DNA from 2 places in the Cobetia sp. 5-25-4-2 genome. Region 2 is predicted to be linked to the other one. Evidence: predicted binding sites of a transcription regulator. Region 2 holds the regulator's gene; the other holds the start of a gene.
What was found. The regulator PhoB, encoded in region 2, activates phosphate uptake and scavenging genes when phosphate is short. The targets are predictions, from matches to a motif close to TGTCATANNNNTGTCANA.

Region 1 (14,947 bases), on a different contig from region 2:
CCTGAAGGACGTCATCGGAGGGCGAGCCCTCTGCCTCTGCCAGTGCCCACCCATGTCTGCCAGTGCCCACCCATGTCTGCCAATGTCCGCCAATGCCTCAGCGCCGCTGCACGATATCGCGAATCAGGCGGCGTCCCGGGTGCAGGTGCTCGGCCAGTTCGCGCTCCAGCGGCAGCGGCTCGCCGCACAGCTGTGAGGCGATCAGCTCCGCACACAGCGGTGCGGTGGTGAAGCCGCGTGAGCCATGCGCGGTGGAGAGCCATAATCCCGGCAGATGGGCGCCGCTCAGTGATGGCACGCGCTTTTTCGCATCGAAGGCCATGGCGGCGTAATCCTCATGCCATTGCGCGGCGTCCGGTGCCGGACCGGCCAGCGGACTCTTGTCGGGGCTGGCGGCGCGCCAGGCGACACGCCCCTGCCAGGCATCGTCTTCCAGCCTGACGCCACGCGCCTGCTCCCAGGCAGCGACGAAGGCGGGCAGCGCACTGCGCAGCTCGGCGACATTGGCGATGTGATCCGCCTCACGGACCGCCTCATCCTCATCGCGCGGGGCGAAGGTCGCGCCGAAGCTGAGCGTCACGCTGCCGTCGGCGTGACGCTGACAGGGCGAGACATAGCCGCCGGCACACACCACGCTGTCGAGCATGGGCAGCCCTGCTGCCTGTTCGGGCGGCACCGTGATCTCGCTGACCTGACCACGAATCGGCTGCAGCGGCAGATGCGCGAGCGGCTCGGGCAGGTGAGTCTGCTCCCCCAGCGCGACGATCAGCTGATCCACTTCCAGATAGCTGCCGTCGCTGGCTTGCAGCTGCCAGCGTGGCGCGCCGTTGCCTGTCTTTCCGCCTTCCTCTCTGCCTTCCTCGGCCCCCAGCGACTGAATGGCCACGATGCGCGCCTGCCGAAAGCTGACGCCCGGTGTGGCGGCGAGGTGCTGACACAGCGCCTTCGGGCGCACCCAGCCCGCGACGGGATAGAAGAGGCCATCGAAGGTGATCTCGTTGCCGGCGATCTGGCTGGCCTGGCCGGCAGTGACCGGCCTGAGCAGCGCCTCGGGCAGTGGGTGATTGTCCGCGAAGCGCTGTTGGCGCTTGCGCTCACGCTCGCTGGTGGCCAGCTGCAGCACGCCGCTGGCGGACCACAGGGTCTGCTCGGGGTCGAGGCTTGCCAGCCAGCGCCGGCTGTATTGCAACGCGGCCAGCTGGAAGCGGCTGGCAGGGTTGGTCTCGGCGGCCAGCTTCACGTAGAGCGCCCCCTGGGTATTGCCGGAGGCCCGCGCACCGGGGGCTTCGGCGTCGATCAGCGTGACCTTCACGCCACGCCGCGCCAGCGCCTCGGCGCAGCTGGTGCCGGCGATGCCAGCGCCAAGTACCGCGACGTGTGTCTCGCGGGAGATGGGCGCCGGCTGGGGCGGCTGCGTCCAGGGCTGTTCCCGGCGCAGCGGATGAAGCACCCCGCGCTGTGCGGGCGATGTCAGCGGGGGACGGGGCCGGTCATGCTGTTCCTGCCTTTCGGCAAGCCCCATCAGCTCGGCGCGCGCCGCCGAGGTGGCAGCGTCCAGCTCGCCGCAGATCATCTCGCGCTTCATGCCATGGCCGGGCACCTTGCGCCAGGCGAAGCCTGCCGCCCGCAGGCCGCGCCGCACGAAGCCCGCGGCGGTGAAGGTGGCGAAGGTCGCCTCGGGATGCGAGATGCCGGCCATGGCCGCGAACAGCGCCGGTGACCACATTTCCGGATTCTTCGACGGCGAGAAGCCATCGAGGAACCAGGCATCCACGCCTCCTTCGAGGCGTGACAGGCGCTCGACGGCATCGCCGAAGTGCAGATCCAGCGTGATGCGCTCATCCAGCCACAGACGATGCACGCCGAGTACCGCAGCCGGCCATTGTGCCACCAGCGGTTTCGCCAATGAGGCGAGATCCGGCCAGGCGGACAGCGCGCGTTCGAGATCCGCGGCACGCATCGGATGCTTTTCCACCGAGACGACATGCAGGCGTGCCTCGGCGGGTGCCGTGGCCAGAAAGCGCTGGGCGGCGCACAGGATATTGAGGCCGGTGCCGAAGCCGGTCTCGCCGATCACGAAGGGGCGCGCTTCCCGCCAGTCACGGAAGCGCTCGCTCAGACGATTGCTGTCGAGGAAGACGTGCACGGTCTCGGCGCGGCCATCGTGGATCGAGAAGTACACATCCCCGTAATCCATGGCCTGTGGGGCCGCGTCATCCCATTCAAGGCGTGCCTCTTCCAGCGCGGCCAGCGGTGCCAGCGGGACCTCCGGCACCACGCCGGGGGCCGTGACAGGGTCGATCGCGCTCGGTGGCGTCGTCGCAGGCTTGCGTGTCATGGCGTTCGGCCTGCCCTTCGGCGCCGCGTCGGACACTGACGATGCGGACGGCTCAGGCGTGGCGGAAGCGGGCTGGCGGGGGGAGGAGGGACGATCGTTCACGGGCATTCCTGGCAGGAGGTCGAGCGGGAGAGCAGGGCATCAGGGCAGTGGCCGGGCAACGTCTCCAACGCAGACGACGGACAGCCAGGCTGTCCGTCGTCAGGGGGCGAAGCCGCCGGTCACCGGCCGAGCGGCAGTCAGGACTAGGGCAGTGTCTGCTTGAACGGCTTCACTTCGGCGCTTGCATAGACACCGGCGATGACGAAGGGATCGGCATCGGCCCACTTCTGGGCCTCTTCGAGAGAATCGAACTCGGCGATGATGACGCTGCCGCTGAAGCCGGCGTCTCCCGGTGCTTCGCTGTCGATGGCCGGGTTGGGGCCGGCGATGACCAGACGGCCTGCGGCATTCAGGGCCTCAAGACGTGCCAGATGTGGTGGTCGCGCTGCCATGCGCGCTTCGAGACTACCTTCGACATCCTGACAGACAATGGAATACAGCATCACGAATCATCCTTATGTGAAGAGGTGGAAGAGGAAGACTCTTCCTGAGGGGCCTGCACCATGTGACGGGACAGATAGACGCCCTGAACGATGACGAACAGCAGTGTCAGGCCAAGCATGCCGAACAGCTTGAAATCGACCCAGATGTCTTCCGAATAGTGGCTGAAGACATAGATGTTGAGGCCGCCCATGGCGAGGAAGAATACCACCCACGCCAGGTTGAGGCGGTGCCAGATGGCACGCGGCAGCTGGATCGCCTTCTCCATCATGCGCTCCACCAGCGGCTTGCCGCCGAACAGCGGCGAGAGCAGGAAGGCGACGGCAAACAGCCAGTTGACCACGGTCGGCTTCCACTGGATGAAGGCGCTGTTGCCGAACAGCACGGTCGCGCCACCCAGCACGACGACCAGCGCCAGCGTGACCAGCTGCATCTTCTCGACACGCTTGTGACGCCAGTAGATATAGAGCACCTGGGCGAGGGTGGCAGGGATCAGTACGGCCGTGGCCATGATCATGTCGCCAGTCGTCTTGTAGACGGCGAAGAAGATCACGATCGGCAGAAAGTCGAGCAACATCTTCATGAGAAACACACACTCCTGGACACGACGGCGGTGCCGTCGGGAAGGCAAGGGCTTGTGCGAGTGGTATCCTTTGGCAACCAGCGGCGCACCCTTGCCTGCATGCGTTCATTCTGCCGCCATTGCTGCCTGCTGACAAAGCCCATGTGGCTTCCAGACATATACGGCAGTCAACACTGCCCCTGACGTCCCTGCCGAGGGCTTGCCAGCATGATCGGCAACTCGAGGCTCTGGACGTTCATCCCGAGAGGTTTTCCCGTGTCCGACGTCCTGTCCGACCATCCGCCGACATCCGAGTCGCCCGCTCACCAGCCATCATCGCCACCGCCTGCCCGTCCGGTCCCCCGCGCGCTGCCCCAGCGTTTCGAGACGGACATCGAGGTGCCGGACATCGACCTGCACATGCACTCGACCGCCTCCGATGGCGGCATGGCGCCGGCAGAGCTGGTCGCGCTGGTCGCGCGGCGCGGCGTCTCGCGCATGTCACTGACCGATCACGACAGCATGGAAGGCATCTTCGAGGCTCAGCAGGCGGCGATTGCCCATGGCGTCACCCTGCTGCCGGGCTGCGAGCTGTCCGTGCGCTGGCGCAATCAGACCATCCACCTGGTGGCGCTGATGCCCGAGGGCGCCGGAGACGCGTTGAGCGCCGGCCTCAGGCAGCAACATGATGCACGTGAGCGGCGCAGTCACGAGATCGCCGCGCGCATGGAGAAGCTGGGACTGAGTGATGCCATGCAGCGTGCCCGTGAGCAGGCCACGCTCAGCGGGTCGGGAGACCGCCCCCTGTCGCGGCCCGACTTCGCGCGCGCGCTGGTGGAGGCGGGGCTGGCCCGTGATCTTCAGGATGCCTTCAAGCGTCACCTGGGCTCCGGCCAGAAGGGCGACGTCAAGGCACACTGGCCCGAGATGGAAGAGGCGGTGGGATGGATACGTGCCGATGGCGGTGTCGCGGTGATGGCGCACCCGATGCGCTACAAGCTCACCCGCACCAAGCGCGGTGAGCTGCTGCGGGACTTCATCTCTGCCGGCGGTGAGGCCGCCGAGCTGGTCAGCGGCTTCCAGAACATCGACCGTGCGCGTGACCTGGCGCGTCAGCTGGATGAACTGGGCCTCTATGCTTCCGTCGGCAGTGATTTCCACTTCCCCGGGGGGCCGCTGGCACCCGGCAGCATGAGTCCGCCACCGCGCACCAGAGTGCCGCCCGTCTGGTGTCATCCGCGCCTTGCACCCTTTTTTGCGGCCGCCACCGCCACCATGTGATAGAGATGGCAGAGCCGGCCTGACTGGCGTGTCGCGTCGTGTCAGGCCGGTCTTGTCGAGAGTTCGCCGAGAATTTGCCGAGAGTTCGCCGAGATCAGTGCGCCAGTGTCCGGCGCACTGTGCTGACGCAAGGAGCGCCGCATGGGACAGTTTTTCCAGATACACCCTGAAAACCCGCAGAAACGTCTTATTGATCAAGCGGTTGCCATCATTCGGCAGGGGGGCGTGATCGCCTACCCGACCGATTCCGGCTATGCACTGGGTTGCCACCTGGGCGAGAAGAAAGCCATCGAGCGCATCAAGCGTCTGCGTGAACTCGATGACAAGCACAACTTCACCCTGATGTGCTCGGATCTGTCGGAAATCGGTACCTACGCCAAGGTGGACAATGCCGTCTTCCGACTGCTCAAGAGCCACACGCCCGGAGCCTTCACCTTCATCCTCCACGCGACCACCGAAGTGCCACGCCTGCTGTTGCATCCCAAGCGTCGCTCCATCGGCGTGCGCGTGCCGGACCATGCCATCACGCATGCCCTGCTGGAGGCACATCACGAGCCGCTGATGAGTGTGACGCTGATTCCGCCGGGCGAGGAGCTGCCGATGACGGACCCGGAAGAGATCCGCCAGCGCTTCGGGCATGCGCTGGATCTGATCATCGATGGTGGGGCCTGCCGCCTGGAGGCCACCAGCGTGGTGGACCTGCGCGACCTGCCGCCCGTCATCGTGCGTGAAGGGCGAGGCGACATCTCGAACTTCATCGAGTGAGGCACGCCGCATGACGCGCGTGGCGAGATGCTCATGACGCGTTGCTCATGACGACGAGAAGCGGATGGTGACATGGCAGGCGAGGTCGTTGAACAGGAATTCAATAACGCTGAGTGTTAATATTCGACTGTCTTGATAATTCAACGACATACCTATCATGCACAGAGGATCATCGATGCCGATCACGTCTTCATCTCAAGCGCGTGTCTCATTGCTGGCGAGAGCCACCAGGGTCGCGACACTGGCAGGAATCATGGGCCTGGGAGTCGCTCCCGTCAGTCAGGCGGCCGAGACACCCGAGGCAGCGCAGTGTCCGCCGGCAGCATATGCCATGGCACTTCGCTATCAGCAGCAATCGGCGGAAGTCACGGCCCTGCAGCGTCAGAGCTATGCGCTGGCGACACGTCAGCTGGAGACACTGCTGGCATCTCGTGATGACGAGAAACCTGCCGCGATCATGACCGACCTTGATGAAACCGTGATCGACAACTCCGCGCTGCTGGTGCGTGATCTGAAGGCCTGTCATGACTTCACGGGCTGGGACACCTGGAAGGCGTGGGAGCGAGAGGGCAAGCCGACCCTGATTCCGGGGGCCAGGGAGTTCCTCGAACTTGCCGCATCGCGTGGCGTGGCGATCTACTACGTGTCGGATCGCTACGAGGAGAACAAGGACGCCACGGTCGCCACGCTGAAAGCCCTGGGTCTGCCCGGTGTCGATGACGCCCATGTGCGCCTGCTGGGGCCGAGCAAGTCAGTGCGTCGCCAGGCGATCGCGAAGGATCACGACATCGTGATGCAGCTGGGCGACAGCCTGCATGATTTCGCGGATGACTTCTCCGACAAGACGCCCGAGCAGCAGAAGGCGCTGGTCGCGGAGCAGGCGCAGCATTTCGGCAAGGATTGGATCATGTTGCCGAATGCCTCCTACGGCAGCTGGAGTGAGGCCACGCTGACCGCCTGGGACAAGCCCTTCTCTGACCGCTAGCCCTTGCCGGCTTCCGGCTGAATGACAACGCCCCCGGACCTTGCGGTCTCGGGGGCGTTGTCATTTCCGAGGCGTTGTCATTTCCGAGGCGTTGTCGTGTGCCGAGTGACACTCGGCCTCGTCAGCTGCGGTCGCGGTCGGGGGAGTCGTCGCCTGGGGAGGCGGTTTCCTCCTTCGCTGGCGGCTCGGCGTCGGGCTCAGGTCCGGGTTCTGGGTCTGTCTCAGGCTCTGGTTCAGGCTCTGGCTCGCGTGGGTCTCGCGTGTCTTCATCCAGCCAGGTGCCGCAGAACTTGCAGTACTTGGCATTGCGATCATGGCCCTCACGGCCACAGCCGGGGCAGGCTTCATCGCTGGTCTGCTGCATGCGCAGGCCGTTGAGCACCTCGGCCGAGAACACGCCGGTGGGCACGGCGAGAATCGAATAGCCCAGTATCATCATCATCGCCGAGATGAACTGGCCCAAGGGCGTGATGGGGGCGATATCGCCGTAGCCCACCGTGGTCAGCGTCACCACCGCCCAGTAGAGCGCCTTGGGGATGGAGGTGAAGCCGGCTTCCGGGGGTTCGATCAGATAGATCAGGGCACCGAATACCGTGATGATGCTGAGTACGGTGATGAAGAACAGCAGGATCTTGCGACGACTGCGCGCGAGAGCCTCGACCAGCATGCGACCTTCGCCGACGAAGGCCATCAGGCGCAGCACGCGGAAGAGCCGCAGCACACGCAGCACTCGCACCACCAGCAGTGCCTGCGCCCCCGGAATCAGCAGCGAGAGCCAGGTCGGGGCGATCGACAGCAGGTCGAGCACGCCGTAGAAGCCCTTCGCCCAGGTGCCGGGGTGTTTGAGGCAATAGAGGCGTACTGCGTATTCCAGCGTGAACAGCAGGGTGAAGGTCCATTCCAGGATACGGAACAGCTCCCCATGGCGGGCATTCAGCGACGGCACGCTATCGAGCATCACCACGGCGACGCTGGCGAGAATCATCGCGACCAGCGCGATATCGAAGGCCTTGGCCGCCTTGGTGTCGGACTCGAAGATCCAGTGGAATAGCCGGGCGCGCAGCCTGCCGCTGGCCGGCTCGAAATCGCTGGAGCGAGGGGGGGCGGTGGCGGATTGTGACGTACTGCCGTATTCGTTGGCCGGCCCTTGGCGTTCAGGCATGCGGGCTTCCTTGACTGGCGTCGCAGCGCCGGGGCGGGCTGCGACGCGATGGTGGGGGCAGGGCAGGTGAGGGCGCGATGGCCTGGCGCTCAGCGAGCGATTTCACCGGGGTCTCTCAATGAGCTTTCTCAACGAGCTTTCTCGATGAGCTGTCTCACTGAGCTTTTAATGAGCTGTCTCACTGGCCTCGGCTGCGCAATGCCGCCAGCAGCGACAGGCTGTGCTGACCGAAGGCCGCTGTCATCCAGCTGTCTGGCGTGCCCTGCTCACGGGATTCGCTCAGCGCCTCCGTCAGCGCCACCGCATGGACATGACCGGGATGCTGACTGGCGGCCAGGCGCGAGGCCAGGGCCGAGAAGGCGGCCAGGGCGTGATCGTGCCAGCGCATGTCATCTTGCTGCTGGCGGTCGGCATGTGCATCCAGGGCATCGATGGCCGCGGCGAGCAGGGCATTCGTGTCGGTGGTATCCAGCGTCTTCTCGTGCCATTCGCCATCTCTGAGTGCGGCACCGCGGCGTGCCTTGCTGGCATCTGCCGGGCGCAGGGCCAGTCGGCTGGACAGGGATTCCGCCAGCGTCCACAGCACCCCTTCGCGCTGCTCGGCGCTCAGGTCGTCACCGCCAGTGAGTTCCAGTTCGATCTCGCGGATGTGCGTTTCCCGACCTGCTGCCTTCACGTGGCCGAGATCCAGCGCCATCTCGACGCCGACACCCGCTGTCTGGCCATCCTGCGTCACCGTCAGCTCCAGCTGCCAGGCATGACGTTCGAAATCCGTGCTGAAGGTAGGGGCGAGGGCGCCGAGCAGGTGCTCACGCGGACCTTCCTCAAGCGCCTGCAGAGGGGGAAGGCCGCGCAGGCCATCGAGATCGAGGTCTGTCTGGCCATCGGGCAGCGCCCATTCCCACTCGCCGCGCGAATGCAGGCCGCCATGGCTTTCGCCACTGGTCTTGAGGGTCTGGCGCAAGGGGCGCGTAGTGTCGGCATCCTCTCCACTGCGGCGCAGGCGCAATGCCATCTTGGCGCGTTCCAGTGCATGCTCAGGCGTGTCGAAATAGGTATTGGCCAGCCAGCGACGACGGGGCGTGGTGCCAGCCAGTTCCGCGATATCCGCAAGACGTTCCAGAATCGCCGTGCGTCCGAGGCCGCTGTGGGTCAGCGCCAGCTTGAGTTCGATTTCCTGCGCCATGACGACGGCACTCCCTGTACGAGAAGATGAAGAATGAAGATGGCCGGGCATGGATGACGACAGCGATACGAGGACGCTGGCGGCCTGTCCGAGATCCCGGGACAGGCAGCCCCCGGCGGCTTCATGCTCGCGCCTGTCCCTTGCCAAGGCAAGCGCGGAGCGTGTCGCCAGCCTTCCCACGGCAGGTGATCCGTCAGCAGAATCACAGTGATATGACAGTATCGTGACATTTGTGTGACATGAATTGCCTGCCGCCAACTCCTTGGTTATATTATGAACAATGTAATCAGTCAGCGACCCCGCGTCCTGTCGCTACATGACAATCTCTCCTCTGGAATCCTTCGAGTTCCCCCCCGACTGCCGCTGATGTTGCGTGAAGTACAACAGCATGGCGGTATCGTGTCGTTACGATGAAAGTTATGTGATCGTCACAAAGGCTTTGCTACACTCCGCGCGTCAATCCTTAACGCCGACGGCCACTATGGTAACGACCAACCCTTTCTCTTCGATGTTCGGGCGCTCGCCTTTCAAGGCGCTGCACACCCACATCATCAAGACAGACGACTGTGCCCAGCACTTGCTGACCTTCTTCGACGCCTGCGAACAGGGTGATTGGGATCAGGCGGCCAGCATTCGTCAGACCATCAGCAAGCTGGAGCGTGAAGCGGACGAACTGAAGACGCAGCTGCGTCTCAATCTGCCCAATTCGCTGTTCCTGCCGGTATCCCGTTCCGACCTTCTCGAGCTGATCCATGTCCAGGATTCCATCGCGAACGTCACCAAGGATATCGCCGGCATCATGCTGGGTCGCCACATGCAGATACCCACCGCGCTGGTGCCCGCCATGCGTGAGTATCTGAAGACTGCGGTCGAATCGGTCTGCCAGGCGCGCCGTGCGCTGGGCGAGCTGGAAGATCTTGTCGAGTCCGGCTTCGGGCGCAACATGAGCGAGCTGGTCGACAAGCTGATCAATGAGCTGCATGAGCTCGAGAAGCAGTCCGACGAACAGCAGATCGCGATCCGCCAGACCCTGTTCTCGCTGGAAGCCGCTCTGCCACCGGTCGACGTGATCTTCCTCTACAAGATTATCGACTGGGTCGGCGATGTCGCCGATCAAGCTGAAAAGGTCGGTACCCGACTGCAGATCCTGATGGCGCGCTAAGCGCTGTCAGGACGTCCTGCCATCTGCTCAAGAGTTCCCTAATGTCCATCATTGCTCAATACGGCGATGTGCTCGTCATCCTTGCCTGCGTATTCGGTTTCTTCATGGCGTGGGGTGTAGGCGCGAACGATGTCGCCAATGCCATGGGTACCTCGGTTGGTTCCAAGGCCATTACCATCAAGCAGGCGATCGTCATCGCCGTGATCTTCGAATTCCTCGGTGCCTGGCTGGCTGGTGGTGAAGTCACCGATACCATCCGCAAGGGCATCATCGACCCGTCACTGCTGATCCAGAATCCGCAGTTCCTGGTCTACGGCATGCTGGCATCACTGCTGGCCGCCGGTATCTGGCTGCTGATCGCGTCCATGAAGGGCTGGCCGGTCTCCACGACCCACTCCATCGTCGGTGCCATCGTCGGCTTCGCGGCGGCGGGTCTCGGCGTGGATGCGGTCGAGTGGCCCAAGGTCGGTCAGATCGCGGCCTCCTGGCTGGTCTCGCCGCTGCTGGCGGGCTCCATCGCCTTCGTGCTGTTCAAGTCCGTGCAGACGCTGATCTTCGACAATGAAGACCCGTTCGCGGCCGCCAAGCGCTATGTCCCGATGTACATGTTCCTGGTCGGCTTCATCATCTCGATGGTGACCATGGTCAAGGGCCTCAAGCATGTCGGGCTGCACCTGAGCTTCGAGTCCAGCCTGCTGCTGGCCGTCGTCATCGGTGCCATCGTGATGGGGATCGGCGTGCTGATGGAGCGCAAGGTCGCGCGTTCTCGCCTCAAGGAGAAGAATCGCGCCACCGGGGATGATTTCGACTTCAGCGGCGTCGAGAAGGTCTTCGGCCTGCTGATGATGTTTACCGCCTGTGCCATGGCCTTCGCCCACGGCTCCAACGACGTGGCCAACGCGGTCGGTCCGCTGGCAGCCATCATCAGTGTCGTCGATTCCGCCGGTCAGATCGGCGCCAAGGCCAGCATGCCCTGGTGGGTACTGGTGCTGGGTGGCGGCGGTATCGTCGTCGGCCTGGTCACCTATGGTCGCCGCGTCATCGCCACCGTCGGTACCGGCATCACCGAGCTGACCCCGTCTCGTGGCTTCGCGGCCACCCTGGCGGCGGCCTCCACCGTGGTGCTGGCCTCCGGCACCGGCCTGCCGATCTCCACCACCCACACCCTCGTCGGTGCGGTGCTGGGGGTAGGTCTGGCACGCGGCATGGCAGCGCTCAACCTGCGCGTGATCGGTACCATCGTGATGTCCTGGCTGATCACTCTGCCGGCCGGCGCGATCCTGTCGATCCTGTTCTTCTTCATGTTCAAGGGCATGTTCGGCTAAGCCGACATCTGCCTCAGCGCCCGGGCTTGCGACGGGGTGTGCGACAGGGCGCTGCATGAGAGAAACACGCAAGATGCATCGGCAAGACGCATCGGCAAGATGCATTGGCAAGACGCACTTGAAAAACGTTTTTGAAAAAACGTTTTTGAAAAACAAGAGAGGCGACCTTCGGGTCGCCTTTCTCGTTTAGGCCGCATGGATGTCAGGGGCGTCGCTCGCCGTGCAGGCTGCGGCGCTGATATGATGATTCATGGGCATGCCTGACATGCCATTTTCCCTCCCTCCTGCACGGAGCTGGCTCTTGAACACGCGTTTTCCCTTCGCGGACTGGTTTCGCAACTCCTCTCCCTACATCAACGCTCACCGTGGGCGCACCTTCGTCATTCTGATCGAAGGCGAAGCGCTGTCTTCCTCACGACGAACGCAGTTGATTCAGGATCTGGCGTTGCTGCACACCCTCGGCGTGCGACTGGTGGTGGTGTTCGGCGTGCGTCCGCAGGTCAGGGAAGCGCTGGAGGGAGTGGGAATCGAGGCCGAGCGTCATCAGGGGCGTTGGGTCGTCACCCGTGACATCCTCGCGCATCTGGAGCAGCAGGTCGCCACGCTGCGCCTGCGCCTGGAGGCCAGCCTGTCGCTGGGGCTGCCCAATACCCCGCTGCATGGTGTCGAGCTCTCCGCCGTGTCGGGCAATCTGGTGATGGCCAAGCCGCTGGGCGTGCGAGAGGGCGTCGACTTCCTGCACGGTGGCGAGGTGCGTCGGGTGCGCAGCGAGGCCATCCAGGGGCTGCTTTCCCAGCAGGCCATCGTGGTGCTGCCGCCGCTGGGCTTCTCCAGCACCGGCGAAGTCTTCGACCTCGATGCGGCCGAGGTGGCCGAGCACGCGGCCGTGGCGCTGGCCGCCGACAAGCTGATCCTGCTGGGAGAAGGGGAGGGGCTGTTCGATGAGCATGGCGTACTGTTGCGTCAGCTCAATCCTGAGCAGGCCGCCGCCCTGGCACCGCCACGTGAGGATGACAGCGAACTGTCTCGTCATCTGGCCGCGGCCTGTGGTGCGGCGCGGCGCGGCGTCGGTCGCACTCACCTGCTCAGCTGGCGGGATCGCGATGCGCTGCTGGGCGAGCTGTTCACCCGCGACGGGATCGGCACCATGATCACCCGCCAGGGCTATGAACAGCTGCGCAAGGCACGCCTGGAGGATGTCGGAGGATTGCTGGCATTGCTGGGGCCGCTGGAGCAGCGCGGAATCCTCGTCGCTCGCTCGCGTGAACGCCTCGAGCACGAGATCGACGACTATGTCGTGCTCGAGCGTGACGGCATGATCATTGGCTGTGCAGCCCTGCATGTCAGTCGTGACGCTGCCATGGGTGAGCTGGCCTGCGTGGCCGTGCATGATGACTACCGGCGTGGCCAGCGGGGTGAGCAGCTGCTGGCCGAGATCGAGGTGCGTGCACGGCGTGGTGGCCTCACGCATCTGTTCGCGCTGACCACGCATACCCTGCACTGGTTCATCGAGCACGGCTTCGTGTCGGCCGGCCTGGATGACCTCCCGCCGATGCGCCGAGAGATCTACAACTCCGCGCGCAATTCCAAGGTGCTGATCAAGGCGCTCTAGTCACGACCCAAGCACGTGGCGCTCAAGGCGCTTGCCGTCGCCCTCAAGACTCTCGACCCCCGTCAGCTGCCTGAACGCTTCAGGTGACTGACGGGGGTCTTGCGCATGATACGCAGGAAATTTCGGCAAGATGCCGCGCTTCTGGATCGATGTCGCACTTCTGGATCAGTGAGTGGCGCGATGTCTTGCAAAGGAGACGTTTCAATTGATTGATATGGAAGGAGAAAATCGGATACCAACGATAACTGTTGGCATTTTGCGACGAAAAGGACGTGTATTTCATCGTTTCACGCCTCGTGCGTGGGAATCCACGCCGATGCCGGTTTTTGTATCTTTGCAAGTCATTGTTTTTGAATGTGTTTTTCGGTTATTGGCACGGCATTGGCAATAGTCATGTTGAGCACGAGGGAGTGCCCATGAAAATGGACATTCTCTCCGGCCTTCCAGCGATGACGGTACTCACTACCCTGTGCGCTCCGTGATCGCTGACAGGCCAAGCGTCTGCTCCACGCGATGTGTGACTTCAGGTTGCGATGAGACAGGTACGGCCCCCAGAGGGCATGGAAAGTATCTTTAGGGCAAGGATGCCCGGGCATGGATGCCCGATACTGGATGCGGTGATGCTTGATCCGTCACCGCCATCCCCGGAATTCAGGTGAGCGCCGGGAAGTGCCCGGCGAGCGCCGCAAGCATTGCGATGCATCGCCCCCCTGTGATGTATCCGATAGGGAGCTCGGACCCTGTCCGAGGCGAGTGTCAACTGACCTGGAACGACCACCAGGTGGCACTGGCGACTCCCGGGCCAGCGACAGGCAGACCACCTGTCAGGCCCAGCAATCACGATGGAGGTCTGCTCTCCAGGTAACAGGCATTCGTCGTGATGACTGACCCTTCAGTTCCCTGCGTACTTGGGCCGGCTCTTGCCGGCCCTCTTTTTGTGCGTTTCACGAGGATGGGTCAAGTGAATCATCCACGACACCTGCCCGGGCGCGGTTTCTGTCGTCGAGCGGGGATGAATTAAATCAGAATCATATTGATTAACGAACTGGCAACCGCGATGGGCGCTGGCGAACTCTGGTATCCTTGGAAGACGTGATTCGATGATGACCACCCCTTTCCTGCATAGAGTTCTTTCAATGGCCTCCAAGGTGACACGGCACTGGCGCCCCCGCTCTCTGCTTCAATTGGTATTGATGGCATTCATGGTGGTGATGCTGCCGATTGCAGTGCTGATGTTCCAGGCGGGTCAGGCACTCTCCGAGCTCTCGGAGCTGGCCGATGTCAGCGCTCGCCAGGCGGTTGACCAGACTCGCCGAGCCCGCACCCTGACCAATCTCGCCGTCGAGATGGAGCGCAGCGCACGCCAGTACGCGGTGCTGGAAAATCCGGATCTGATGAAGATCTACGCTGACAAGGCCAGTGCCTTCCGCGAGCTGCTGGACGAGCAGGCGCGCCTGCTGGGCGAGGGAGACCCGCGCGTCAGCGAACTCAAGGGCTCGCTGTCGCAACTCGAGCGCATGCCCGAGATGAGCGTGGCGCAGGTCAGCAGTCATCTCGAGGACTTCGGTCCCTTCTCCATCCAGGCCAGCGGCCTTCTGAACTCCACCCGTGAACTCGTCGATGCCCGCATCGAGGGCATTCGTGCGCGCGCCTCCCAGGTGAAGACTCAACTGTGGTGGCAGACGGCCGCGCTCGTCTCCATCAGCCTGTTGCTGATGCTGTTCTTCACCTGGCTGATCATTCGTCCCATCCGTCAGCTGGAGCGGCGCATCAATGGTCTCGGCAGCGGCACCGACCGAGAGGGTCCGCTCATCAAGGGGCCCGCCGAGCTGGTCCAGCTGGGTGAGCGTCTCGACTGGCTGGCGGCGCGCCTGGATGAGCTGGAAGAGCAGAAGCAGCAGTTCCTGCGTCACATGTCGCATGAGCTCAAGACACCGCTGGCCAGCATCCGTGAAGGCACCGGGCTGTTGATCGATGAGGTCGCCGGTCCGCTCAGCCCGCATCAGATGGAAATTCTTGGCCTGCT
Region 2 (14,947 bases):
GCCAGCGTCTCGATACCGAGATCCGCCAGCCTGGACACATCGCGTCTGACACCGATGACGTGCTGATCGGCCTTGAGCAGCTCGCGCGCCAGCGCGCTGCCAACGTCGCCACAACCGAGGATGAGACTCGTCTTCTTCACCTTTGCCGTGCTCCTTGGTAAAACGAATCGGTACCCACCGCATCCCAGGATGCCAGTTCCGGGCAGGAATCATGACTCTAACAGAACTCCGCTACATCGTAACCTTGGCCCAGGAGCGTCATTTCGGACGCGCCGCAGAGCGCTGCTTCGTCTCGCAGCCGACCCTGTCGGTGGCCGTCAAGAAGCTGGAAGAGGAGCTGGGAGTCGCACTGTTCGAGCGTTCCAAGTCCACCGTACAGGTCACACCGCTCGGCGAGAAGATCGTTCAGCAGGCCCAGCGCGTGCTGGAACAGTCCAGCGTGATCAAGGAGCTGGCCAATGCCGGCAAGGATCAGCTCTCCAGCCCGTTGCGCATCGGCGCCATCTATACCATTGGACCTTACCTGTTTCCGCATCTGGTGCCGGAACTGACGCGGCGTGCGCCGAAGATGCCGCTCTACATCGAGGAAGGCATGACCGGCGATCTGCGCCGCAAGCTCAGAAACGGTGAGCTGGACATCATCATCGTGGCGCTGCCCTTCACCGAAACCGACGTGCTGACCAAGACGCTCTACGAAGAACCCTTCGAGGTGCTGTTGCCGTCGGGTCACGCGCTGCTCGAACAGGACAGCATCGCCAAGGAGCAATTGATCAATGAGCGTCTGCTGATGCTGGGCGAGGGCCACTGCTTCCGTGATCAGATTCTCGAGGCGTGTCCGGCCATCGGCCATCAGATCAACAACCCCGAGAATACCCTGATCGCCGAGGGGGGCTCGCTGGAGACCATTCGTCACATGGTCGCCTCAGGCCTCGGTATCACCGTGCTGCCCTACTCGGCCACCGGTACCGGCCATTACGAGAGCGGCGTGCTCGAGACACGTCCCTTCAAGGACCCCGCCCCCAGCCGCAGCGTGGCGCTGGCATGGCGTGCCAGCTTCCCGCGCCCCAAGGCGATTGACGTGATCAGCCAGGCGATCGCCGAGTGCTCGACCCGCGCCCGCCAGAGCAACGAGAACGGCATGCAGGGTTCCGCTTCCCAGAGCCACGAACCGGCATGAGCAGGGCGGGCACGGACGCCTCATCTGCCGGGCCCGCCAGCGCCGGTGTCTTTGCCACCGGCGCGCTGGCGCAACCGCTGGACAGCCTGAGCGGGGTCGGCCCCGCGCTGAGCGAGAAGCTGTCGCGGCTGGGACTGGAGCGCGTGGCGGACCTGCTCTTCCACCTGCCGCTGCGTTATCAGGACAGGACTCGCGTCACCCCCATCGGCACGCTCAAGAGCGGCATGGAGGCCGTGGTGGAAGGCGAGGTGACGGCCTGCGACATCGTCAAGGGTCGCAGGCGCAGCCTGCTGGTGCGCCTGCGCGATGGCAGCGGCATCCTCAGTCTGCGCTTCTTCCACTTCTCTCCCGCCCAGCAACAGCAGTTCCAGCGTGGCCACAGCGTGCGCTGCTTCGGTGAGGCGCGTGCCGGGGCCACCGGTCTCGAGATCTATCATCCGGAATACCGTCTGCTGGGTCAGGGCGCGGCCCCGGTGGAAGACCACCTCACCCCCATCTATCCGGCTACCGAAGGACTCAATCAGGCGCGCCTGCGCGGCTTGATCGGCCAGGCCCTCAAGCAGCTCGAGGAAACACCCCACGAACTGCCGGACCTGATCCCCGAGGCCCTGCGCGCACGCTTTCGCCTGCCCGGGGTGATCGAGTGCCTGCGTTTCCTGCATGAGCCGCCGCCGGATGCGCCCGTCGATCAGATGAGTGACGGCGTGCATCCCAGTCAGCGGCGTCTCGCCCAGGAAGAACTGCTCGCCCATCAGCTGAGCCTGCGGCAGGTGCGAGCGCGCATCCAGCAGGATGGCGCCCCCTCGTTGAGCGCCAGCGGTGGCCTGAGCACCCGCTTTCTTGCCCAGTTGCCCTTCTCGCTGACCGGCGCCCAGCGCCGTGTGCTGGATGAGGTACGCCGTGACCTGGCGCGCGAAGTGCCGATGCTGCGCTTGGTGCAGGGCGACGTGGGCTCGGGCAAGACGGTGGTGGCGGCAATGGCGGCCCTGATCGCCATCGGTGGCGGCTGTCAGGCCGCCTTGATGGCCCCCACCGAGATTCTCGCCGAGCAGCACTATCGCAACTTCCGCGAATGGCTGGAGCCGCTGGGCATCGAGGTCGCGTGGCTGGCCGGCAAGCTCAAGGGCAAGGCGCGGCTGGATGCCAAGGCGGCCATCGCCGATGGCCGGGCACGCATGGTGGTCGGGACTCACGCACTGTTCCAGGCCGACGTGACCTTCCAGCGCCTGGGGCTGGCGATCGTCGATGAGCAGCATCGCTTCGGCGTGCATCAGCGCCTCGCCTTGCGCGAGAAGGGCGAGGCTGGCGGCCTGACCCCCCATCAGCTGATCATGACCGCCACGCCGATCCCGCGCACTCTGGCGATGAGCGCCTACGCGGATCTCGATCTCTCGGTGATCGACGAGCTTCCCCCGGGGCGTACCCCGGTACAGACCGTGGCAGTGGCCGACCCGCGGCGTCCCGAGGTGGTCGAGCGCATTCGCGCCGCCTGCGCCGAGGGTCGTCAGGCCTATTGGGTATGCACGCTGATCGAGGAATCCGAGGTGATGACCTGTCAGGCCGCCGAGGTGACGCGTGACGAGCTGACCGAGGCGTTGCCGGAGCTGTCCATCGGTCTGGTGCACGGCCGCATGAAGGCGGCCGAGAAGGCCGAGGTGATGGCGGCGTTCAAGGAAGGCGAACATGACCTGCTGGTGGCCACCACGGTGATCGAGGTCGGGGTCGATGTGCCGAATGCCAGCCTGATGGTGATCGACAACCCCGAGCGTCTCGGCCTGTCGCAGCTGCACCAGCTACGCGGGCGTGTCGGGCGTGGCAGCACCGAGAGCTTCTGCGTGCTGCTCTATCATCCGCCGCTCTCTCAGCACTCCAGGCAACGCCTGGCGGTGATGCGCGAGACCACCGACGGCTTCAAGATCGCCGAGAAGGACTTGGAGCTGCGCGGGCCCGGCGAAGTGCTGGGCACGCGTCAGACGGGACTGGCGGGGATGAAGATCGCCGATCTCGAACGCGACAGCGACCTGATCGCCCCGACCACCACCCTGGCCGACGCCATCCTCACTGAAGCCCCCCAGGCCGCGGAGCCCCTGATCCGCCGCTGGCTGGGGGAGGCGGCTGGCCAATACGGCGCCGTCTGAGCGCCCTGCCCACCTGTCCCCCAACGCACTCGTTCACCTGGTCACTCGTTCACCTGCCACTTGCCAGCCGCGCCAGCCCTCAGCTGGCGCGGCTGGCCTTGATCAGCTGGGTGCCGGCACTTTCCAGCGGCTGCAACAGCCGCAGCACCAGAATCAGCTGTGACAGCGCCAGGCGCCCGGTGGTGGACTCGACCTGCTCGATCTCGGCCTCCAGCGCCGCGATCTCATGATCGCTTTCCAGCGTGAGGGTGATCTCGCCGCCCGCCTCCAGCTGCTCACCCAATGTCGTCAGCTGCTGACTCAGACGCTCGCCATGGCGCAACAGCGTCTCGATGCCGCTGCTGGCGGACGAGGTGGATTCCAGCTCGCCACGATGCGCCGCCAATGCCGACAGATACCCCAGCGCGGTATGGGCATGGAGCAGGAAGCCGAAGCCCGGTTCCACGTCACGCCGGAAATGGCCCGGCTCCTTGCGCGCCGTCGCCAGCAGGCTCGAGAAGGCGGCGTCGGCATTGTGGGCATTGCGCCGCGCCAGGCGATAGGCCAGGTCATCGCGCTTGCCGTGGCGATACTGGGACAGCACCTCCCCCAGATAGCGCCCGCTGGTCTTGAGGCTGACACCGGCCTGACGATAGAGCTTGCGGCCTTGCCAGTCCGGCAGGATCAACACCACGGAAAGCCCCGCCAGCAGGCCACCGACCAGCGTATCGAACAGTCGCGGCCAGATGAGATCGAAGCCATCACCGACCTGGTTGAAGCAGGCCAGCACCATCAGGGTGATGGCCGCCGTCGCCAGGGTGTAGCGTGACCCGCGCGTGGCGAAGAACAGCACCCCCGCGACCACGGCGATGCCGGCCTGGAGGGTGGGGGCCGGGAACAGGCTGATCAGCGCCCAGCCAGCCAGCAGGCCGATCAAGGTACCGACGATGCGCTGAGCCAGGGTGCGCCGGGTATCGCCGAAGCTGGGCCGGCAGACGAACAGCCCCGTCAGCAGAATCCAGTAGCCCTGGGTCGGGTGGACCGCCAGCAGCACGCCATAGCCGGCCACCAGGGTCGCGGTCAGGCGCAGCGAGTGACGGAAGATCGGCGAGCGCGGGGTCAGATGGCTGCGAATGCGCTCGAGCATGTCCCGCGTGCCGTGAGGCGAGCGATCCAGCAGGCTGTTGTCGCTTTCACTGCTGCTGGCTTCCAGATCGCCGAGTCGCTCGATCTGCCCTTCGATCAACCGCAGGTTGCCCGCCAGCGCCTCCAGCGCCTGCATCAGATGACGCCATTCAGGCCGATGCTGCTGCTTGAGATACTCGAGCGAGGCGTTGAGGTCTTCCAGCGCCTGCTGGCTGTCACTGGCCTCGAAGGGCTGACGCATCAGCAGCGCCCGGCCCAGCCCCTTGCAGGCGCCGCCCTGCTGCTCCAGCAGGCGCTGACAGCGGAACAGGATATCGTGATGGAAGAAGGCATCACTGAGCTGGCCATAGGGGTAATGGCTCGAACTGGCCCGCTCATGAAGGTCCTGGGCGATGAAGTAGAGCCGCAGGTAGCGATCCAGCTTGCTGGTGTCGCGCCGCCCGGCAAGACGCCGGAAGACCATCTCCTTGGTCTGGTTGAGCGCCACGACCACGCGACCATTCTGCTCCGCCAGCGCCAGACGACGCGCCGAGCGATCCACGTTGCGCAGTGGCTCGAACAGCTGAGCCTTGAGAATCAGATAGCGGCCCAGTTCACGGTAGAGGGTCGCCATGCTGTGCTTGAGCGGCTGACGCGAGAACAGCGCGCACCACAGTACCGACAGCAGTCCGTACCAGGTCGCGCCGATCACCAGCAGCAACGGCTGGACCAGATTGATGCCCAGTCCCGGCTCACGCAGCCACTCGGGCAGGCTGCGCTCCAGCAGCGCGATCTGCCCATCGCCATGCTGCTGCTCGAGACTGATCATGGTGTACACGGCCAGAATCAGCGAGGCGCGGGCGATGGCCCCGTAGCGGGCATCGATCGCCGCCAGCATCGGCAAGGTGAAGGTGGCCAGCGCCAGGCCGATCACGAAGGGCAGCGGCATGCCGAACAGCAGCTCCACCGAGACGGCGGCGATGCTGAAGCAGGCCAGTGTCATGCCCAGCGCGCGCAGTCGCCCGCGCCAATGGTCATCCGTTTCCGCCAGTCCCGAGGCAATCACGCCGAGAAACAGCGGGATCACCAGCGCCATCTCGTCCAGCCAGAACCCTACCGCCATCACACCGCCCAGCGCGATGAGCATGCGCAGCGAATAGCTGAAGGCATCCAGCGTCCACAGTCGACGCAGGGAGTGGATGAGCGAGTGTTGCAGGGAGCGTGTCATGAAGTGTTCCGTGACCAGGGCGCGAGCAGCGCATTAGACTTTAGATTTATGCCGCTAGCATACCACCCTGTTCTGCCGTGTCCGATAGCTCCGGCTCACACAAGCGTTGGCAAGCGCTTCAGGCGCCAAACTCTCCGTCCGTGCCACTCTACCCACTCATGCTACCCACTCATGCCTACCCCGGATTTCATGGAGAATACCGATGCACCCACTCATCGAACGTGTCACTGGCGCCCTCGGGCTGTCACCGGAGATTGCCGAACAGGCGGTCGGCCTCATTCTCAAGTTCGTGCGTGAACAGGGCCCGGATGGGCCGGCGGCATCACTGCTGGGGGCCATTCCGGGCGCCGAAGGGTTGATCGGCAGCGCTGGCGAGGAAGCCGCCGAGTCCGGGGGCGGTGGCCTCATGGGCGGCCTGATGGGGGCGGTCAGTGCATTCACCGGAGGCAGCGGAGGGGGAGCACTGGAGCTGGGCCAGAAGCTGATGGGACTGGACCTGAACATGGATCAGGCACGTGGCGTGGCCGATGAGACGCTGAGCTATGCGCGCGAGCAAGCCGGCGATGGTGTGGTCGACCAGGTCATCGAGGGCATCCCGGGCCTCAAGCATCTGCTGTGACACCTTGCGTGCCCTCACGAAAAACGCCCCGCTGAGCAGATCAGCGGGGCGTTTTTTTCGGTCACTACGGCATGGCCGTCGGTTCAGCGAATCCGCTTGAGCAATGACTGCAGACGATTGAGCTGGGCGGAATCCCCGACCAGACGCACGCGCTGCTCCATCATGCCATTCAAGAAGGCCTTGGGAGACGGCTTGAGCAGGAAGGCCACCGCACTCTCAGCATCCGCGAAGCGCAGCTCAAGCTCCGTATCCACCGGCAGACCGGTGCCGGAGGTCACGCCTTCCCGAGACATCCGATAATGACGCGCGATGCTCAGATCCTCCGTGGCAACGCCCCAATCCAGCGAACGCGTCTCGAGCTGAGCGCGAAATTCGGGGTCGCGCCGGAAGGCACGCTTGAGCAACAGGCCCAGTACCCACAACAGCAACTTGAGCTTCATGGCGTCATTCCTTCCTTGAGAGGCGGCACGGTCAAGCGGTCAGCCGCGAACAGCCATCGATACCGTCCATGACAAAATGCCACCGGGCCCGAGTGGCGGAGCCGGTGGCATCGATACTGACATCGGGCAAGCATGGCGGGCCGCCACGCCAGCAGGGGCGCGGCGGCGTGGACCAGACTTACTTGGTCACCGCATCCTTCAATGACTTGCCCGGCTTGAAGGCCACTGTCTTGCTGGCCGGGATAGTCAGGGGTTTGCCTGTCTGGGGGTTCTTGCCGGTACGCGCTGCACGCTGACGCACCGTGAAGGAGCCAAAACCAATCAATGAAACATCGTTGCCCTTGGCGACCGTGTGGGTGATCTCGTCGAGAATCACGTTCAACACCTGACTAGCCTTGTCCTTGGACAGATCCGCACGCTCGGCGATGGCCGCAGCGAGTTCTGGCTTGCGCATGAAAAGCCCTCCTGGTTTGGCATTCTGCACGGGCGGCTCAGCCGCCGATTCATTGTTGTTCTTGCACGGATGTTGTTCTTGCACGGATGTTGCTGCACTTGCTGGCATTGCATGGCGCTTGGGCGATGCGATACCGGGTCCCCCTTTTTCGGGGTGAACGTCACCGGTAACACGTCGTCCCTGATTCTCGCCTGACGCTCTGTGACGGAAACTTCACTATCGTGCCTGACTACGCTGGCTTCAAGGGGTCTGCGACCATCGGCCATGGCATCGCCTAGCCTAGCAACGGCGGTGCCTGCCGCGCCAGCTCGACTTTCCTGCGAACGGAGGCGCCTGTCAACGCATATCCAATCAAGCGTTCGTTCGCATCGAGAGCGCGTGCATCGAGATCATCTCCCTCGCCCGTGATGTCCCAGCGCGCCACGGCCGTCCGAGGCGGGTAGGCCACGATGGGCAGCGCCGGTGTCTTGACCAGCACGGGCCAGGCCTTCCAGTCGAGCTCGACCGCCTCGCCGCACAGATTGGCGGCCAGCACCCGAGCCGCGGCCTGCAGGGGCTGCACGTACATGGCATTGACCCCTTCGACACTGGCGCAGTCTCCCAGCGCCCAGACATGCGGCCGGGAGGTCGCAAGGTGACGATCGACGCGGATGCCGTCCCCGCCAGCACTCAACCCCGCGCCCTGTGCCAGCTTGATGCGTGGCGCGAGCCCCGTAGCCAGCAGCACCAGCGAGCCCTCCACCGCATGACCACTCTGCAGCACCACGCTGACAGGTGCCTGCGTTGCCTTGCCGGCGGTGATGGTCTCGACCATCTCGCCTTGCAGCCGACGCACGCCGATGGCATCGAAGGCCTTGCCAAGTCGCTGGCCGAGCGCCTGGGGAAGCAAGCCATCCAGCGGAGTGTCTTCCGCCGCGATCAGGGTGACCTCATGTCCTGCGGCTTTCAGGTCATTGGCGTATTCACACCCCACCAGACCGGCACCGACGATCACGACACGGCCACTCTCCCCCGCCTCACGCGCTGCCGTCAGCGTGGCGCTGAAGGCGGCGTAGTCATCGAGATCATTGATGCTCATCACGCGCGAGCCGACCGAGTCATCGATGGGGAAGGGTCGCCGCGGCGCGGCACCGAGTGCCAGCACCAGCTCGTCATAGGCCAGGCATTCCTCGCCCAGCCAGACCTGTCGCGCGTGGGTATCGATGCTCGTCACTCGCTGATGGGTGCGCAGCTCGGCGTCCAGTTCATCCACCAGTGCCACGGAGGTCTGCCGTGCCAATGCCCGGGCGCTCATGCCCTTGGCAAAGGCGGTGGACAGCAGAGGCTTGGCGTAATCGTGGCCACTGTCCTGACTGACCAGGATCAGTCGACTGTCCTTGTCACGCGCACGCAGGGCACGCGCCAGGCCAATGCCGGCCATGCCGGTGCCGATGATGACAAGGGTACGAGGGTCGCGCATGGCGCCATCTCCTGAGATCGATCCGAGAGGAAAAGAGGGTAGTCGGGCCCCAGCATACCAGCCTGCCACTGGCGCGGGCATGCTCACGCTGCAGGCCTTGCGGTTCGGGCGTGCTAGACTCGCCACTTGTCATCCTGACAGGGAATTCATCGTGGTCTGTCACTCCCACTCGGCAGCGTTTGCCGGCAAGATCGCCATCCGGGCCATGTCTCGCTCGGAACTCAACACTCCCTGCGCTCACCAGAGAGCGATGGACTCGGCGGTCCGCCGCCACTGGCAGCCCGCCGCGAGCCTGCAAGGCGTCATGCCGGCCGGCTGGTGGCCATGGCTGTCCTCCAGCGACTCGCTGACCCAGCGTCTCGATCACGCCATGCGCATGCTCGATGGTCAGGGGCTGCGCGTGCGCCTGCTGCTGCAGGACACCGGCCCTGCCCGGCGTGATGAGGCGCGGATGCTGGGTATCGCGCCACGACGCCATGTCTGGCGGCGCGAAGTGGCCCTGTGTCATGGCGATGAGCCCTGGGTGATCGCGCGCTCGCTGGCGGCGCTGGACCTGGCCCATGGCCACCGTCTTTCGACGCTCGGCGAAGGCTCGCTGGGCCATTGGCTGTTCCGCCAGCCCGACCTGAACCGCAGCGCCATCGATGTCAGCCGGGCGCCACTGAGGCTTGCCAGCACGCAGCCGCTGGCACGCACCGCCAGCCTGTGGATGCGCCGCTCGATGTTCTCGCATGGTCGCTTCCGGGTACTGGTCCAGGAAGGTTTCACCCCTCGGTTCCAGCACGCTCTGGAACTCTGATTCCCCACTGCCGTTCGATCAGGAGTCCTGATGTCAGCGTCATCCGCTTCCCGCCCGTCCAAACTGGCCGATTACCTCGCCCTGACTCGTCTGGACCGCCCCATCGGCACCTGGCTGCTGATGTGGCCGACCCTCTGGGCCCTGTGGCTGGCGGCCGATGGGCTACCGGACCGCGATACGCTGCTGATCTTCGTGGCTGGTGTCTATCTGATGCGTGCCGCCGGCTGCGTGATCAACGACTACGCGGATCGCCACTGGGACAAGCATGTCGAACGCACCCGGGACCGCCCGCTGACCTCAGGACGCATCACGGAGCGCGAGGCGCTGACCCTGTTCGGTGTGCTGGTCGCGGCCGCCTTCGTGCTGGTGTGCTTCACCAACCTGACCACGGTGCTGCTGTCGATCGTCGCCGTGCTACTGGCGGCCAGCTATCCGTTCATGAAGCGCTTCCATCATCTGCCGCAGGTGGTGCTGGGTGCCGCCTTCGGCTGGGCGATTCCGATGGCCTTCGCGGCGACGCTTGAGGAGGTGCCGACCTATGGCTGGTGGCTGTTCGCGGCCAACCTGATGTGGACGGTGGCCTACGACACCGCCTATGCGATGGTCGATCGCAATGACGATCTCAAGGTCGGCATCAAGTCCACCGCCGTGCTGTTCGGCCGCGCCGACAAGCTGATGATCGGTCTGCTGCAGCTGGGCATGCTGGCGGTGTTGATCGGCATCGGCCTGCACCTGGCGCTGGGCATCTTCTACTGGCTGGGGCTGGCCGCGGCGGCCGTGACCTTCGTCTGGCAGCAGCGCCTGATTCGCGAGCGGGAGCGTGGCCCCTGCTTCCAGGCATTTCTCAACAACCACTGGTCCGGCCTGCTGATCTTCGCGGGCATCGCGCTGGCGACCTGGCCAGCTGCCTGACCCCTCTTTCCGGCCAACGGGCCCGCGTCCTCATCCGGTCTGCCAGCGATCTTCCTCGTGCGGCGAGGCGTGACATTCACGCCTTGAGAGAGTTGAGGGACTCGCTGGCAAGCCGGGCGGCAAGCTGCCAAGCTGGCGATTGTCATCTCACTGTCATATAAGCAGGTTGTAATCGTCATCGACTTGTCATTCTGGCGCGTGCGCCGACTGCTGCATGGGATCTAGCGATGAGCTCCAAGACCGTACTGATTGTCGACGACGAATCCTCGATACGCGAGATGATCGCCGTCGCCCTGGAAATGGCGGATTACCGCGTGCTGGAGGCCGACAATGCCCAGGACGCCCACGCCATCGTCGTCGATGAAAAGCCCGATCTGCTGTTGCTGGACTGGATGATGCCCGGCACCAGCGGGCTGGAACTGGCGCGCCGCCTCAAGCGTGACGAGACCACGGCGGAGCTGCCGATCATCCTGCTCACCGCCAAGGGCGAGGAAGACAACAAGATCCAGGGGCTCGAGGCCGGGGCGGACGATTACATCACCAAGCCCTTCTCGCCACGCGAGCTGGTGGCACGCCTCAAGGCCGTGCTGCGCCGCACCACGCCCAAGGGCGTCGAGGAGTCGGTGGAAGTCGAGGGTCTGATGCTCGACCCCGCCAGCCACCGCGTGACCGCACACGGCAACTCCCTGGAGGTCGGCCCCACCGAATACCGCCTGCTGCAGTTCTTCATGACCCATCAGGAGCGCGCCTACACCCGTAGCCAGCTGCTGGATCAGGTCTGGGGCGGCAATGTCTATGTCGAGGAGCGCACCGTGGACGTGCACATTCGTCGTCTGCGCAAGGCGCTGGGCGAGGGGCATCAGCACTTGATCCAGACCGTCCGCGGTACCGGTTATCGCTTCAGCGCCCAGGCCTGAGACGCGGATGCGCTACTGGACGAACGAGCTATGGCGGCTGGGCTATCTGGCGGGCGGCTTCGGGCTGGTCGGCGGACTGCTCGGCCTGCTGGGCTGGGGCCTGGCGCTGGGGCTGGCGCTGTACCTGTTCGTCCATCTCAAGCATCTCAAGAGCCTCTACACCTGGCTGATCACCAACCCCCATGAAGAGCCGCCGCCCGGCGATGGCGTCTGGGGGGATCTGCTCGATCGTCTGTATCGCTACCAGAAGGGTCAGCGTCAGGCGCAGGAGCGACTGCGCAGTATCCTCAACCGCATCCAGGAGTCCTCGGAAGCGATGCGCGATGGCCTGGTGATGCTCGACAACCACGGCGACATGGAGTGGTGGAACAGCGCTGCCGAGCAGTTGATCGGCCTCAAGGCCAGTCACGACCGCGGCCAGCACGTCACCAACTACCTGCGTGACCCCGTGTTCATCGATTACTTCAATCGGCTGGCCTATCGTGAGCCGCTGACCCTGCAATCGCCGCTCTCCGACAACCTGACCCTGCAGATCTCCATCACCCTGTTCGGTGACAACGAGCGCCTGGTGATGGTGCGCGATGTCACCCGTCTCTACCGTCTCGAGGAAATGCGCCGCGATTTCGTGGCCAATGTCTCCCATGAGCTGCGCACGCCGCTGACGGTACTGGCCGGCTACCTCGAGACCTATTCCGACTATGCCGATGACCTGCCCCCGCGCTGGCAGCGTGGCCTGGGACAGATGCAGAGTCAGACCGACCGCATGCAGCACCTCGTCGAGGATCTGCTGACCCTGTCGCGCCTGGAGACCGACGAGCTGTCGGGCGAAGGACGTCGCATCGACATGGCACAGCTGCTGACACGTATCCGGGAAGATGCCGAAGGCCTCTCGAAGGAGCGGCATGTCATCACGGTGGAGGTCGAGCCCGGACTGGCCCTGATGGGTGAGGAGCAGGAGCTGAGAAGCGCGATCTCGAATCTGGTCTTCAATGCGGTGCGTTACACGCCGGAAGACTGCCACATCACGCTGCGCTGCCAGAGCACCAGCGAGGGCGTGATGGTCGAGGTGGAGGATGACGGTGACGGCATTGATCCCGTGCATCTACCGCGCCTGACGGAGCGCTTCTATCGCATCGACAAGGGACGCAGCACCGCCACTGGTGGCACCGGGCTGGGACTGGCCATCGTCAAGCATGTGCTGATCCGCCATCAGGGCCGCCTGGAGATCGACAGCCTGCCCGGCGAGGGCGCACGCTTCCGTTGTCATTTCCCGGCGGAGCGTCGCTGCGCGACGACTGCCTGACGGTAGACACGAACGCCCCGCCGCGCCCTCTGCATGAGGTCACGGCGGGGCGTCGTGGTATCTGCGTTCGTCAACGCTCGCGATAAAGCCTGGCTCAGCGGCGCGGGGCAGGCAGCTGTCGGTAGTGGCTCTGCCACATCAGGACGGCACCCGCCACGGCCCCGGGAATGAACAGCAGGTTGGCCAAGGGCACCAGCGTCAGCACGAACACGGCACCACCGAAGGTCAGTGACGGCCACCAGCGCGCCTTGAGACGCTGCTTCATGTCACCGAAGCTGACCTGATGGTTGTCCATCGGATAGTCCAGATACTGGATCGCCATGCTCCAGGCCGAGAACAGCCCCCACAGCAGCGGTGAGAGCAGATTCAGGCCCGGAATGAAGCCGAGAATGAACAGCGCGATCATGCGGGGAATGAAGTAACCCAGTTTGGCCATCTCGCGCCCCAGCGAGTCGATCCCGATCTTCACCAGGCCACGCTCATCCTCGATCAGGGTGCCATCCAGACGATGCTCAACCTTCTCGGCCAGAATGCCGTAGAACGGCGCCGCGATCAGATTGGTCACCAGGCTGAAGGTGAAGAACACCGCCAGCAACAGACTCAGCACCAGCACCGGCCAGATCAACCAGCTCAGCCATTCCAGCCAGCTGGGCACCTTGAGCATCCAGTAATCGATCCAGCCCTCGAACTGGCTGAACAACAGCCACAGCGTGGCACTGTAGAGCACCAGGTTGATCGCCAGTGGTACGAACACGAAACGGCGTAGCCCGGGGGTATAGACCATGCGGGTCCCGCGGACCAGCGCCGATACGGCATCAATCATGCGACGTCCTCGTCATCTCGTGAAAGGCGGCTGCCCTCGGGCGGCCGGAGCCACACCCTAGCACTACCACCCGCCCCACGCAGCTGTCGGCGCATCAAATGGCAGACGCCCCGCACTCCGTCGGCGGGACAGAGGCGGGGCGTCATCGGCAGACAGGCGTCAGGCCCCGGGGAAGGGGCCTGCACGTCAGGGCTTGTCGAGATCCTGCGGCTGGAGGTCATGGGTGTCGGTGTGACGCACGTCCACGCCCTTGACCAGGAAGATGACGTACTCGGCGAGGTTGTCGGCGTGATCCCCGATACGCTCCAGCGCACGCAGAATCCACATCACGTTGAGCACCGGGGTGATCTGGCGCGCGTCTTCCATCATGAAGGTCATCAGCGAACGCATCGCACTCTGGTATTCCAGGTCCACCGAGGCGTCCTCACGCAGTACCTTGAGCGCCAGATCCGTGTCGAAGCGGGCGAAGGCGGTCAGCGAGTCACGCACCATGCTGCGCACATGCTGACTGAGGTGACGCACCTCGACCATGCCACGCGGGCTCTGGCCGTTCTCGACCAGCGAGATGGCATTGCGCGCGATCTTGCTGGACTCGTCACCGATGCGCTCCAGATCGGAGGTGGCGCGAATCACGGCCAGCACCAGACGCAGGTCAGAGGCCGCCGGCTGACGGCGCGCCAGCACGCGGGTGCACTCGTCATCGATCTTCAGCTGCATGTCGTTGACGGCCTTGTCATTGTCACGCACGCGTGTCGCCGTCTCGCTGTCACCCTCCAGCAGGGCCGTGACGGCATCCTGCAGCTGCTTCTCCACCAGACCGCCCATGGCCAGCAGGTGTGTCTTCAGCGCATCCAGCTCGTGATTGAACTGCTGGGATATGTGCTTGCCGTGCGAATCGCTGGTGATATCCATTACCCTCTCCCGGGAAGTCATCCGCCGAGGCAGGCGGTCTCTGACATGTGGCATTGATGTAGAAGCGCTGCAGCAGGGTCTGGCGCAGGCGGCTCCCTCCTAGCATGACGCCTCTTGATTGCAGTTATATTTCACTCGAGCGCCGGGACGCCAATCGAATCTCGCGCCGCGCTGAAATATCCACGACGCGATGGCCCATCCGCCAACGTCCCGCGCGAGACACGTGTCAGCCACCTGCAGTGCCGCTTTGGTGATCTCACCCGAAACGGCCGGTGATGTAGTCCTCGGTCTGGCGACGACGCGGATTGGTGAACAGCTGATCGGTCGGGGCATATTCCACCAGCCGTCCTTCATGCAGAAAGGCCGTGGCATCCGAGACACGTGCTGCCTGCTGCATGTTGTGGGTGACGATGACCAACGTCAGGCGTGAGCGCAGCGAGCGGATCAGCTCCTCGATCTTGAGCGTCGAGATCGGATCCAGCGCCGAGGCTGGCTCATCCAGCAGCAGGACTTCCGGCTCCACCGCCAGCGTGCGCGCGATCACCAGGCGCTGCTGCTGGCCACCGGAAAGCCCCAGCGCGCTGTCGAACAGCCGGTCCTTCACTTCCTCCCACAGCGCCGCGGCCCGCAGACAGGATTCGACCTTGTCATCCAGATGGCGC

Region 1: a site for PhoB is predicted at 9,034-9,051, ahead of HXS65_RS08600 (CYTH domain-containing protein). Genes of this name have one in related genera too.

The regions. Positions count from the first base shown of each region.
Region 1 is NZ_BLWK01000003.1:253,416-268,362, reverse strand. It holds gene HXS65_RS08640 (response regulator) at 1-5, shown strand, start outside; gene mnmC (FAD-dependent 5-carboxymethylaminomethyl-2-thiouridine(34) oxidoreductase MnmC) at 98-2,440, opposite strand; gene HXS65_RS08630 (YciI family protein) at 2,584-2,883, opposite strand; gene HXS65_RS08625 (septation protein A) at 2,883-3,464, opposite strand; gene HXS65_RS08620 (PHP domain-containing protein) at 3,720-4,724, shown strand; gene HXS65_RS08615 (L-threonylcarbamoyladenylate synthase) at 4,866-5,489, shown strand; gene HXS65_RS08610 (5'-nucleotidase, lipoprotein e(P4) family) at 5,665-6,474, shown strand; gene HXS65_RS08605 (ion transporter) at 6,596-7,636, opposite strand; gene HXS65_RS08600 (CYTH domain-containing protein) at 7,815-8,822, opposite strand; gene HXS65_RS08595 (TIGR00153 family protein) at 9,304-9,984, shown strand; gene HXS65_RS08590 (inorganic phosphate transporter) at 10,026-11,309, shown strand; gene argA (amino-acid N-acetyltransferase) at 11,611-12,921, shown strand; gene HXS65_RS08580 (HAMP domain-containing sensor histidine kinase) at 14,058-14,947, shown strand, end outside.
Region 2 is NZ_BLWK01000004.1:256,247-271,193, reverse strand. It holds gene HXS65_RS10880 (NAD-dependent epimerase/dehydratase family protein) at 1-140, opposite strand, end outside; gene HXS65_RS10875 (hydrogen peroxide-inducible genes activator) at 212-1,177, shown strand; gene recG (ATP-dependent DNA helicase RecG) at 1,174-3,315, shown strand; gene yccS (YccS family putative transporter) at 3,395-5,647, opposite strand; gene HXS65_RS10860 (DUF2780 domain-containing protein) at 5,850-6,266, shown strand; gene HXS65_RS10855 (hypothetical protein) at 6,350-6,706, opposite strand; gene HXS65_RS10850 (HU family DNA-binding protein) at 6,885-7,160, opposite strand; gene HXS65_RS10845 (NAD(P)/FAD-dependent oxidoreductase) at 7,435-8,619, opposite strand; gene HXS65_RS10840 (chorismate lyase) at 8,699-9,418, shown strand; gene ubiA (4-hydroxybenzoate octaprenyltransferase) at 9,449-10,330, shown strand; gene phoB (phosphate regulon transcriptional regulator PhoB) at 10,558-11,247, shown strand; gene phoR (phosphate regulon sensor histidine kinase PhoR) at 11,255-12,550, shown strand; gene cysZ (sulfate transporter CysZ) at 12,645-13,373, opposite strand; gene phoU (phosphate signaling complex protein PhoU) at 13,560-14,285, opposite strand; gene pstB (phosphate ABC transporter ATP-binding protein PstB) at 14,542-14,947, opposite strand, start outside.